One region of the Pristimantibacillus sp. Z349TD_6 genome, then DNA from elsewhere that is predicted to be linked to it. Evidence: predicted binding sites of a transcription regulator. Region 1 holds the regulator's gene; each other region holds the start of a gene.
The links. The regulator LexA, encoded in region 1, represses DNA repair genes until DNA is damaged. The targets are predictions, from matches to a motif close to CGAACATATGTTCG.
Positions count from the first base shown of each region.

Region 2: a site for LexA is predicted at 1,945-1,958, ahead of recA (recombinase RecA). Genes of this name have one in related genera too.
Region 3: a site for LexA is predicted at 1,583-1,596, ahead of AC0VYE_RS00610 (YhjD family protein). Genes of this name have one in related genera too.

Region 1 is NZ_CM149662.1:4,202,092-4,205,375, reverse strand. Features, by position in the region: gene AC0VYE_RS18320 (hypothetical protein) at 86-715, shown strand; gene AC0VYE_RS18315 (sporulation protein YjcZ) at 827-937, opposite strand; gene AC0VYE_RS18310 (hypothetical protein) at 1,173-1,319, shown strand; gene lexA (transcriptional repressor LexA) at 1,421-2,041, opposite strand; gene yneA (cell division suppressor protein YneA) at 2,200-2,574, shown strand; gene AC0VYE_RS18295 (ABC transporter ATP-binding protein) at 2,735-3,284, shown strand, end outside.
Region 2 is NZ_CM149662.1:3,696,625-3,699,908, forward strand. Features, by position in the region: gene pgsA (CDP-diacylglycerol--glycerol-3-phosphate 3-phosphatidyltransferase) at 1-426, shown strand, start outside; gene AC0VYE_RS15935 (competence/damage-inducible protein A) at 519-1,769, shown strand; gene recA (recombinase RecA) at 2,028-3,077, shown strand; gene AC0VYE_RS15945 (regulatory protein RecX) at 3,157-3,284, shown strand, end outside.
Region 3 is NZ_CM149662.1:120,473-123,756, forward strand. Features, by position in the region: gene AC0VYE_RS00600 (AIM24 family protein) at 1-121, opposite strand, end outside; gene AC0VYE_RS00605 (TerD family protein) at 185-748, opposite strand; gene AC0VYE_RS00610 (YhjD family protein) at 1,153-1,554, opposite strand; tRNA gene AC0VYE_RS00615 (tRNA-Arg) at 1,728-1,804, opposite strand; gene AC0VYE_RS00620 (HD domain-containing phosphohydrolase) at 1,986-3,137, shown strand.

The sequences.
Region 1 (3,284 bases):
AATAAACGAAATCGTTATATTTATTATAGACTCAAAAACGACCCTACTTTAACCTGGATAATCAACGATAAATGAGGTGAGCAGCATGACAGAAACTAGAATAGATGAAGAAACCAATAGCAGTATTTATGTGTTGCTTACGGACACAGGAACATGGTTTACTCGGATGATCAAATTATTTACTGGTGCACCCTATAATCACGCTTCGCTTGCACTGGATGTTAATCTGAAGAATATATACAGCTTTGGGCGTAAACGTGCAAACAACCCGTTAATCGCTGGATTTGTCAAAGAAAATGTCTATACTGGAACGTTTCGATATTTCCCTAATACGCGCTGTGTTCTTCTAAAGATTACTTTATCAGAAAAACAACATGCCGCATTGCTTCAATACATTCGTGAGTTTGAAAAAAATAAAGAAAATTACCGATACAATTTAATCGGATTGTTAGGTGTACTGCTTGAGCTTAATATTGAGCCAACAGATTCGTATTTCTGCTCCCAGTTTGTTGCTGAAGCCATGCGGAGCAGCGGTATAAACTTGTGGGAACGACCATCCGCGCAAGTGACACCTCATGATTTTCTTAAACATGAGCAAATGCAAATCGTGTATGAAGGTTTACTTTATGATTATCCGAAACTTGACCGCAAGAAGCTAATACGAATTTCTAATTTAAGAACATCAGCCATACTGTTAAGAAAACGTGTAATTTAACATCTCTCCATTTAAATAAAAAACTAATGGTTGGAAGGAGTCTGAAAAGCAAAAAGAAGATCCATCAAATGGATCTTCTTTTGCTAATATTAAGAATGGCTCAAATATGAATTAATATCCGAAGCCAAAGCCGCCGCAACTGCAAGCAATGATCACCAGTAGAATGAATAATACTAAGATGATTCCTAAGCTTGAGAAAGCTCCACCCACGTAACCGGACATTTTTCAATGCACCTCCTTACGAGTTGAATACACAGTATGTTATGCTTGTTAAATTCATAGTGATTGGGTGTTTGTCATTAGCTGATGAATTCATGATTTCGTAACTGTGAACGATGAGATCGCCGGCATTGCAATAACCAAAAAAGTAAATGAAAATGACAGACACTATAATTGACTTGCACATTTTTTTATTATGCGAAAATATAGAAGATCTGGTGTTGGTGAACAAGCAGCAATGGTAGTTATACAAAAGCATAGCGGAGAGTGGGAGCTGTATCAGCTTGAACGAAATGTTCCCGCACAACAATTTTGGACCCATGCCATTGGAGAACTCACTAATCAGAATTTTGTTGAAAGGTTTGAGAATGGCAGACGTTACTAAATCTTTAATCAAAAAAGTTAATGTAATAGTCAAAGAAAAGGCTGAATCAACGATGCAAATACGTTGATTCAGCCTTTTCTTTATGTACATATAAGTTGGTATTAATGAATATCACGGAAAAGTCCAATGACTTTACCTAGAATCGTTACATTTTGAAGTAATATAGGCTGCATTGTGGAATTTTCCGGCTGCAAACGAATATGATTTTTCTCTTTGTAAAATGTTTTGACTGTTGCTTCATCGTCCTCAGTCATTGCAACTACGATCTCACCATTGTTTGCTGTTTGCTGTTGACGAACGATAACATAATCCCCGTCATGAATACCTGCTTCAATCATACTCTCGCCCATGACATTCAATATAAAAACACTGCTGTCACCAACAAAATGGGAAGGAAGCGGGAAATATTCTTCAATATTTTCTGTAGCAGTAATCGGCACACCAGCGGTTACTTTACCAACAATAGGTACTCTAGCTACGGAAAGCGGGATAATGCCATCAGAGCCTTCTTGATCCAAAATTTCAATAGCACGCGGTTTAGTAGGATCTCGGCGTATTAAACCTTTTTTCTCTAGACGGTCCAAATGACCGTGAACGGTTGAACTGGACAACAATCCAACAGCTTCGCCGATTTCTCGAACGGAGGGTGGATAGCCTTTCTCCCGAACTTCATTCTTAATAAATTCAAGAATTGAATGTTGTCGGTTAGAAATCTTCGACACTGCAATCACTCCATTAGTAGGTTTGCAAAAAATTATAACATAGAACTCGAGTTCGTACAAACATAAGTTCTTAAGTACAAAGGTTCGTATTTTTTCGTTGACACCAAACGTTTGTTCGTGTAATCTAAAAACAGAACAAACGTTTGGGGTGTTGATAAATGATAACCAGTCCAAGTTTTTATAGAACCATTCATAAACAAGATACGAACAAAGCAAAAAAGGTCAACCGCTTGATAAGGCATTTCATAAAGCGTCATACTGTTAAGCTCGTCGTTTGCACTGCTGTGTTTTTCTTATTGTTCACAAGCTTCCTACTTATGGGGACATACGCTTCGAGTAATACTCCCGAAGCCGCTTCCGCGGAAGAACAAATTATTAGGGTGCAATCAGGCGATACACTCTGGAATATTGCAAAACAAGTTTCAGATGGCAGCCATGATATCAGATATATCGTATATTTAATTAAAGATCGGAATGATCTGCAATCAACAGTTATAAAGCCAGGACAGAAGTTAATTATTCCTAGCATTTAGCTTGATTTTCCATTACAATTCAATAGTTCATACAAAAAATTACTTTCTATTTAAAGTAGATGCAGGCCAATCTACTTCTTTAGAAAGTTTTTTTATGTTTACTGCAGGGTTAACCCTTGGTTTAGCCGTCTATTAAAGGGGACTGAAAGGAGATGCTATTTTGTTACGAGTTGAAGAGTTATCCCACTCATTTATGAATGGGCATGAAACAACCGCTGTACTGCAGAAAATAAGCTTTCACGTACATAAGGGAGAAATGATTGCGTTGTTAGGGAGCTCCGGTTCCGGTAAATCTACTTTACTGAACTTAATGGCTGGCTTAATGAAGCCTACAGAAGGCCAAATCTTTATCGCGGACCATAATATTGTAACGATGAATGAAAACCGCTTGGCAGAGTTTAGACGGAAACATATTGGATTTATTTTTCAAGCGTATGAGTTGATAGCCAACTTGACGGTTAGGGAAAATGTGGAGCTTCCGCTTGTATTTCAATCAATGCATCCTTCAATACGGAAGAAAAAAGCACTTTCGTTATTAGAGCAAGTGGGAATTCCTGATAAAGCAGAATTATTCCCATCGCAGCTCTCGGGAGGACAACAACAGCGTGTCAGTATTGCAAGATCATTGATAACAGAGCCATCGGTTATTTTTGCGGACGAGCCTACCGGTAATTTGGATACCAAAACAGAGGAAGAAATTATTATGATTT
Region 2 (3,284 bases), 510 kb from region 1:
GTGGCAGCAAGCACAGACGGTCTAGATGGTTATATTGCAAGGAAAAACAAAATTGTAACTAACCTCGGCAAGCTGCTTGACCCTTTGGCGGATAAGCTTCTCGTGGCGGCAGTTCTCATTTCACTTGTTGAAATGGATAAACTTAATGCGCTGATTGCCATTGTTATTATCAGTAGAGAGTTTGCTGTTACAGGCCTTCGTCAAATCGCACTTTTAGAGGGTTCTGTTATGGCTGCCAGCACTTGGGGGAAATGGAAGACGGCGATTCAAATTACGATGATTATCGCTCTTCTTATTAATAATTTCCCATTCAATTTTATTGATTTTCCATTCGATGTTGTTGCAAGCTGGGTAGCAGCTGCTATTACAGTTTACTCAGGCATTGATTATTTCTTGAAAAACAAACATCTGATTCCGGTAGAATAATGGTAAAGCATCTTTCCGTCAAAAAGGGGAGATGCTTTTGCTTATATGTCTTTAATTACTCATACATTTGAATATGAAGGAGAACTTGAATCATGAAAGCAGAAATTATTGCAGTCGGGACAGAGCTGCTGCTCGGGCAAATTGTTAATACGAATGCTCAATACTTATCGCAGAAGCTTGCAGAGTTAGGTGTAGACGTCTATTTTCAGACTGTAGTTGGGGATAATTCTGCTCGCCTGAGGCAAGCCATTGAGATCGGCAGAAGCCGTGCGGATTTGCTTGTTTTTACTGGCGGACTCGGACCAACACAAGATGATCTTACAAAAGATGTATTAGCTGATTATTTGAACCGTGAGCTGAGTATTCATGAGCCGTCTATGTCCGCAATTGAACAGATGTTCAGCTCCCGCGGTATTCATATGGTGGAGAGCAATCGTCGTCAGGCTTTGATGATCGATGGCGGGGTTCCGTTGGAAAATACTACGGGCTTAGCTGTTGGCAACGGTTTGTCTGTTGATGGAACACTTTATTTGCTGCTGCCGGGACCGCCGCGTGAAATGAAGCCGATGATGGAAGATGCCGGTGAACGGTGGCTGCGTTCGATGTTGGGAGAGGCCAATCCGCTTTATTCTCGCATTTTAAAGTTTGCGGGGATAGGTGAATCCAATCTCGAAGCTAAGCTTCTGGATCTGATTGATGGGCAGCTTGACCCTACGATCGCACCATATGCAAAGGAAGGCGAGGTTTCGATACGCGTATCGACCAAAGCGAGCTCTTCCATTGAGGCTGATCTGAAAATCGATAAAAGTGTGCAGCAGATTAAGGATCGGGTAGGCGAATATTTGTATGCAGAGCAGGATATCCCTCTGGAGGAGGAGGTTATACACCTGCTGAGAGCCTCAAGACGCAAGCTGGCGAGCGCGGAAAGCATTAGTGGGGGTTTGCTTGCCGAGCTAATTACAAACGTTCCTGGAAGCAGTGGAGAGTACGTAGGAGGGGTTGTCACCTACACCAATATAATGAAGCATCATTTGCTCAGCATTCCGATGACTCAACTTGAAGGCGAAGGGGCTCCTGGAGCGATTAGCGATTCGACTGCCGCTTTAATGGCAGAGCGGGTTCGAGAACTCTCCGATGCTGATTTTGGCGTTTCTTTGACAGGGGTTGCTGGACCAGCGCAATCAGAAGGCAAGCCAGTGGGGCTTGTCTATGTAGGAATTGCCGAACGCGGCAAACCGACCGCTGTTCATACGCTGAATTTGAGCGGCGGCAGAGGCATGATCAGAATGCGAGCAGTAAAGTCTGCTTTGTATCGTTTGTGGCTTGCGCTGCAAGCACGGTAATTTTGCTGATTAGGAATGGCAGAGGCATGTTTGGCAAATGGATGATTGCCATAAATAATGTTTGTCAATTGACGGTTTGACCGTTATAATAAAGCTTAGTTATCGGAAGAACCGTAGCGAAGATTACCTTTGCTGCGGTTTTTTTATGTCCATTTAAGGGGGCGAAGCGAAAAGGCGAATGTATGTTCGAAAAAATGCTTGTCAACCTGCCGGAAAAAAGGTATCATAAAATTATAAATAAAGAAGGATGTGAGTTTCTTGTCGGATCGTCGCGCTGCACTAGAAATGGCTTTGCGTCAAATTGAGAAACAATTTGGTAAAGGCTCCATCATGAAATTGGGAGAATCCACACACATGCAAGTTGAGACCGTGCCTAGCGGTTCGCTTGCTCTAGATATTGCTTTGGGAATAGGCGGATTACCGCGTGGACGGGTTATCGAAATATATGGACCAGAATCTTCTGGTAAAACGACAGTAGCGCTTCACGCGATTGCTGAGGTTCAAAAAATTGGCGGACAAGCTGCCTTTATCGATGCCGAGCACGCGCTTGACCCGCTTTATGCAAGTAAGCTTGGTGTAAATATTGATGAACTATTGCTTTCGCAGCCTGATACAGGCGAACAAGCTTTGGAAATTGCCGAAGCTCTTGTAAGAAGCGGCGCGGTAGATATTATCGTTATTGACTCCGTTGCGGCACTCGTACCGAAAGCTGAAATCGAAGGCGACATGGGTGATTCTCACGTAGGTCTTCAAGCTCGTCTGATGTCTCAGGCTTTGAGAAAACTATCGGGAGCAATTAGCAAATCGAAAACAATTGCGATCTTTATTAACCAATTGCGTGAGAAAGTCGGCGTTATGTTCGGTAACCCCGAGACAACACCAGGCGGACGCGCATTGAAATTCTACTCGAGCGTACGTCTTGACGTTCGTCGTATTGAGACGCTGAAGCAAGGCAATGACATGATAGGTAACCGTACTCGTATTAAGGTTGTTAAGAACAAGGTTGCTCCACCGTTTAAGCAAGCTGAGGTGGACATCATGTACGGCGAAGGTATTTCCAGAGAAGGTACGCTTGTTGATATCGGTGTTGAGATGGATATCGTTCAGAAGAGCGGAGCATGGTTCTCTTACAATGGCGAGCGTCTGGGCCAAGGTCGTGAGAATGCGAAGCAATATTTGAAAGATCACAAGGATGTTGCCGAAGTTATTGAAAAGCAAATTCGCGATGCGAGCAACTTGTCTGCAGCAGCAACTCAGGCTAATTTCAAACCTGATGAAGACGATGAAGAGTTCGAAGATCTAGAATAAATTGTCCGGCAATTATACGTGTTGATGCTTCGCCGTCCTGTTAGGGACGGCGAAGCTGTGTTTAGAGAGGATGTACCGTATGACCCAAAGCCATTCAAGAACCGAAGAAGAATGGATGATATTATCCGTTAAGCAAGACAAAAAAGAACGGAAGTTATACCATCTCTTTGCCGAGTCAGAGAAAGCTATTCTGTCTGTGCATGAAGA
Region 3 (3,284 bases), 3.8 Mb from region 1:
AATATTTGAATTTCTTGTTATAGGCTTGATCAGCAACCATCGATCCTTTTTTGGCAAAAAACTGGCCTTGTCCTTCTGCTTTTAAAAATAATTCCCGTTCGACCTGGAATTGAAACGGCATGCGGGGTAACCTCCATATAATATATAAAATGAAATTATAGCTGCTTCATTAACAAGTAAGCTGTTACATTGCCCCGTAATGCGCACATATGCCTGCTAGATCAAGCGACAAGCCTGTTCCAACAGCATTGAATTTCCATTCATTGCCGTGGCGATATACTTCGCCAGCTAGGATGGAGATTGAGGTGGAGTAGTCCTCGGATAGATCAAATCGGCAGATCTCGGCTCCGTTTGCTTGGTTCACGACACGGATATATGCATTGGAAACCTGTCCAAAGTTTTGGTTTTTACGAATAGCTTCATCAATTGTAACGGTAAATACGATTTTTTGGATATCCAAAGCTACTCTGGATAATTGAATTTCAACCGTCTCATCGTCACCGCTGCCTTGCCCGTCACGGTTATCACCCTTATAGCGTGTTGATCCATCGGGACTTACGAGATTGTTGTAGAAAACGATATGACTAGTGGAAGAAACCGTGTTTGTCTGATTCAGCATAAACACCTCTGCATCTAGGTCATAGCTCTGGCCTTGCAGGTTATTTGTATCCCATCCAAGTCCGATTTTCAGTAAATCAAGCCCTGCATTATTTTTGGTCAAATCCAGCTTCTGTCCTTTGGTAAGGATAAGCCCACCATTAGGACTGGCCTGAGGAGCGGGAGCTGCGCCAAAAGCGTTATTTATTCCGCCCTGAATACCCCCTTGTTGGATACCGCCTTGCTGAATACCGCCCTGTTGAATGCCGCCTTGGCCTCCAAGAATGTTGGATGGTCTTCCTGGCGGATTTAAATTAATTCCCATATGAACTGCCTCCTCAATGCATAATAAAAAGCTGTTTTTTCGACAATGATTTTGGTTAAAACTGTATGTTTTGTAGAACGATATGAAACTATTTGTAGTATAGCAGATTGGAATGGAAGATTATAGCGTAGTATGACGAAATTGAGTAGAGAAAAGAGCCTCACTTCAATAGTGAGACTTTTTAAGAAGCTTTAAGAGGATCGTCTGTTTTTTTGATCATTGAGGGATGCTTACTTAGTGAAAATCTCAGCACTATAGATAGAAATACACTTATTTATCTCATTACGTATGTATGCATGCGAATAGGCAATCTGGTCTTCAAAACCGCGGCAATTATAGCAATAGCTGATCTGTTCAGCCGTGTCTTTATACATGCACAGAGTAATGCTTTTCTGAAGGAGCTGCTGTGTATTTGTTGTTAAATCTGTTTTCATTTTTGCAATCATAATGTCTGCTGCCCTAGTAAAAAGAGATCGTAAAGTTCGCGCTTTTCTCTCAAGCTCGCGTCTATTTCGTTCAACAATAACGAGAGCTAGTGGAAGGATAATCGCTTTGTGAAGAAGCTGTATCTCATCGTGAGCAGGTGGATGGTACAGGTATGAATTGTTTACTTTGGACAACGGCATGGCCATTTGTAAATCACCTCATGCACATTATATGCGAACAAACGTTCTATAGTCAATGTATCCTGGCCAGTTGTCTTATAAAAATTATTCGACACTAGTCTAATTGGTGCGGTGTAGATGAAAACAAAAAAAGCTTATTGCTGGCATTAGCAATAAGCTTTATATATTCGTAAAAGAAATGGCGCGCCCGAGAGGGCTCGAACCTCCCACCTAACGTTTAGGAAACGTTTGCTCTATCCGGATGAGCTACGGACGCGCAGCAACATTGATTATAGCATGGGTGCTTTAGGTGAAGCAAGATTAACCATTTCAGTGTAAGACTATTGTATTTTTTTGTCGAATAACTGCGCTTTTATTGTGGAAACAAGAGGATAAAAAGCTTGTAAAGGCGAATAGAGGTAAGGATAACGAGTTTGCTCGGCTGGAGGATTGTTCGAATGCTTGAATTCCAAAATGAACCGCAATCGTTTCGATTGGATTTATCGCCTGAACAAATGCTTAAGGTGATTTTTGAATATACAGCTAAAATAGCGAATGAAAAGAAGCTGGATGCTGTCCTGATCTTAATGGCCAATATGGGCAGAGAGATGGTCGTTGCAGATCGGTGCACCGTCTGGTTAATTGATGCTGCTCGCAATGAGCTTTTTACAGCGGTAGCTCACGGAGCTTGCGAGATACGGATTCCTTACGGCAGCGGGCTGGTAGGAAGTGCTATAAGCACGGGACAATCTATTTTTATAGATGACGCCTATGAGGATCCAAGGCACAATCCGGATAACGACTTAAAGACCGGTTATCGGACGAAATCGATTATGACGATCCCTTTTCACAATAATCAAGGAGAAGTAATCGGTGCCTATCAAGCCATTAACAAATTAACAGAGAAGCAGAAATTCTCGGTGAAAGATATGGAATACTTATCGCTTGCTGCCTCTTACTCAGGCAAGTCGCTTGAGTCCATCATGCTGTATGAGGAAATAATAGAGACGCAAAAAGAGATTATTTTGGCGATGGGAAAAATCGGTGAAGGTCGCTCGCAAGAAACGGGCAATCATGTAAAACGGGTTGCTCAATATTCGTATGTTTTGGCAAAAGGACTAGGCATGAATGATTCTGAAGCAGACATGCTGCGCAGCGCGTCACCAATGCATGATATCGGCAAAGTAGCCATACCGGATGCGGTGTTGAAAAAACCAGGGAAGCTAACGGCAGAAGAGTATGAGCAGATTAAAGAGCACGCCATTATCGGTTACCGATTATTGCACAATTCCAAGAGACCGCTTCTGCAAGCTGCGGCGATCGTGGCTTGGCAGCATCATGAAAAGTGGGACGGTACCGGATATCCGCAAGGCCTTAAGGGTGAGGCTATTCATATATATGGGCGAATTACTGCGCTGGCAGATGTATTTGATGCTTTAAGCAGCGCAAGAATGTACAAAGAGGCTTGGGGGATGGATCGCATTTTGGGATTGATCAAAGAAGAACGGGGGCGGCATTTTGACCCTCAGGTGGTAGATGCTTTTTTTGAACAGCTGCCGCTTCTTTTGGAAATAAGAGATTGTGATGCTGATTGGCTGGAGAAGGAGTAGAAGCTGCTTGCAGACCTTGTTGGGGTGAACCCAATGAGGTCTTTTTTGTGTTTAAACTCAGTGTCGTCCAAGCCTTTATTTAACAAATATAGGGGGTTTGCTTGTACTTTACTTGAAAGGCTAGGTATTTACCGTGTTCGAAAACCA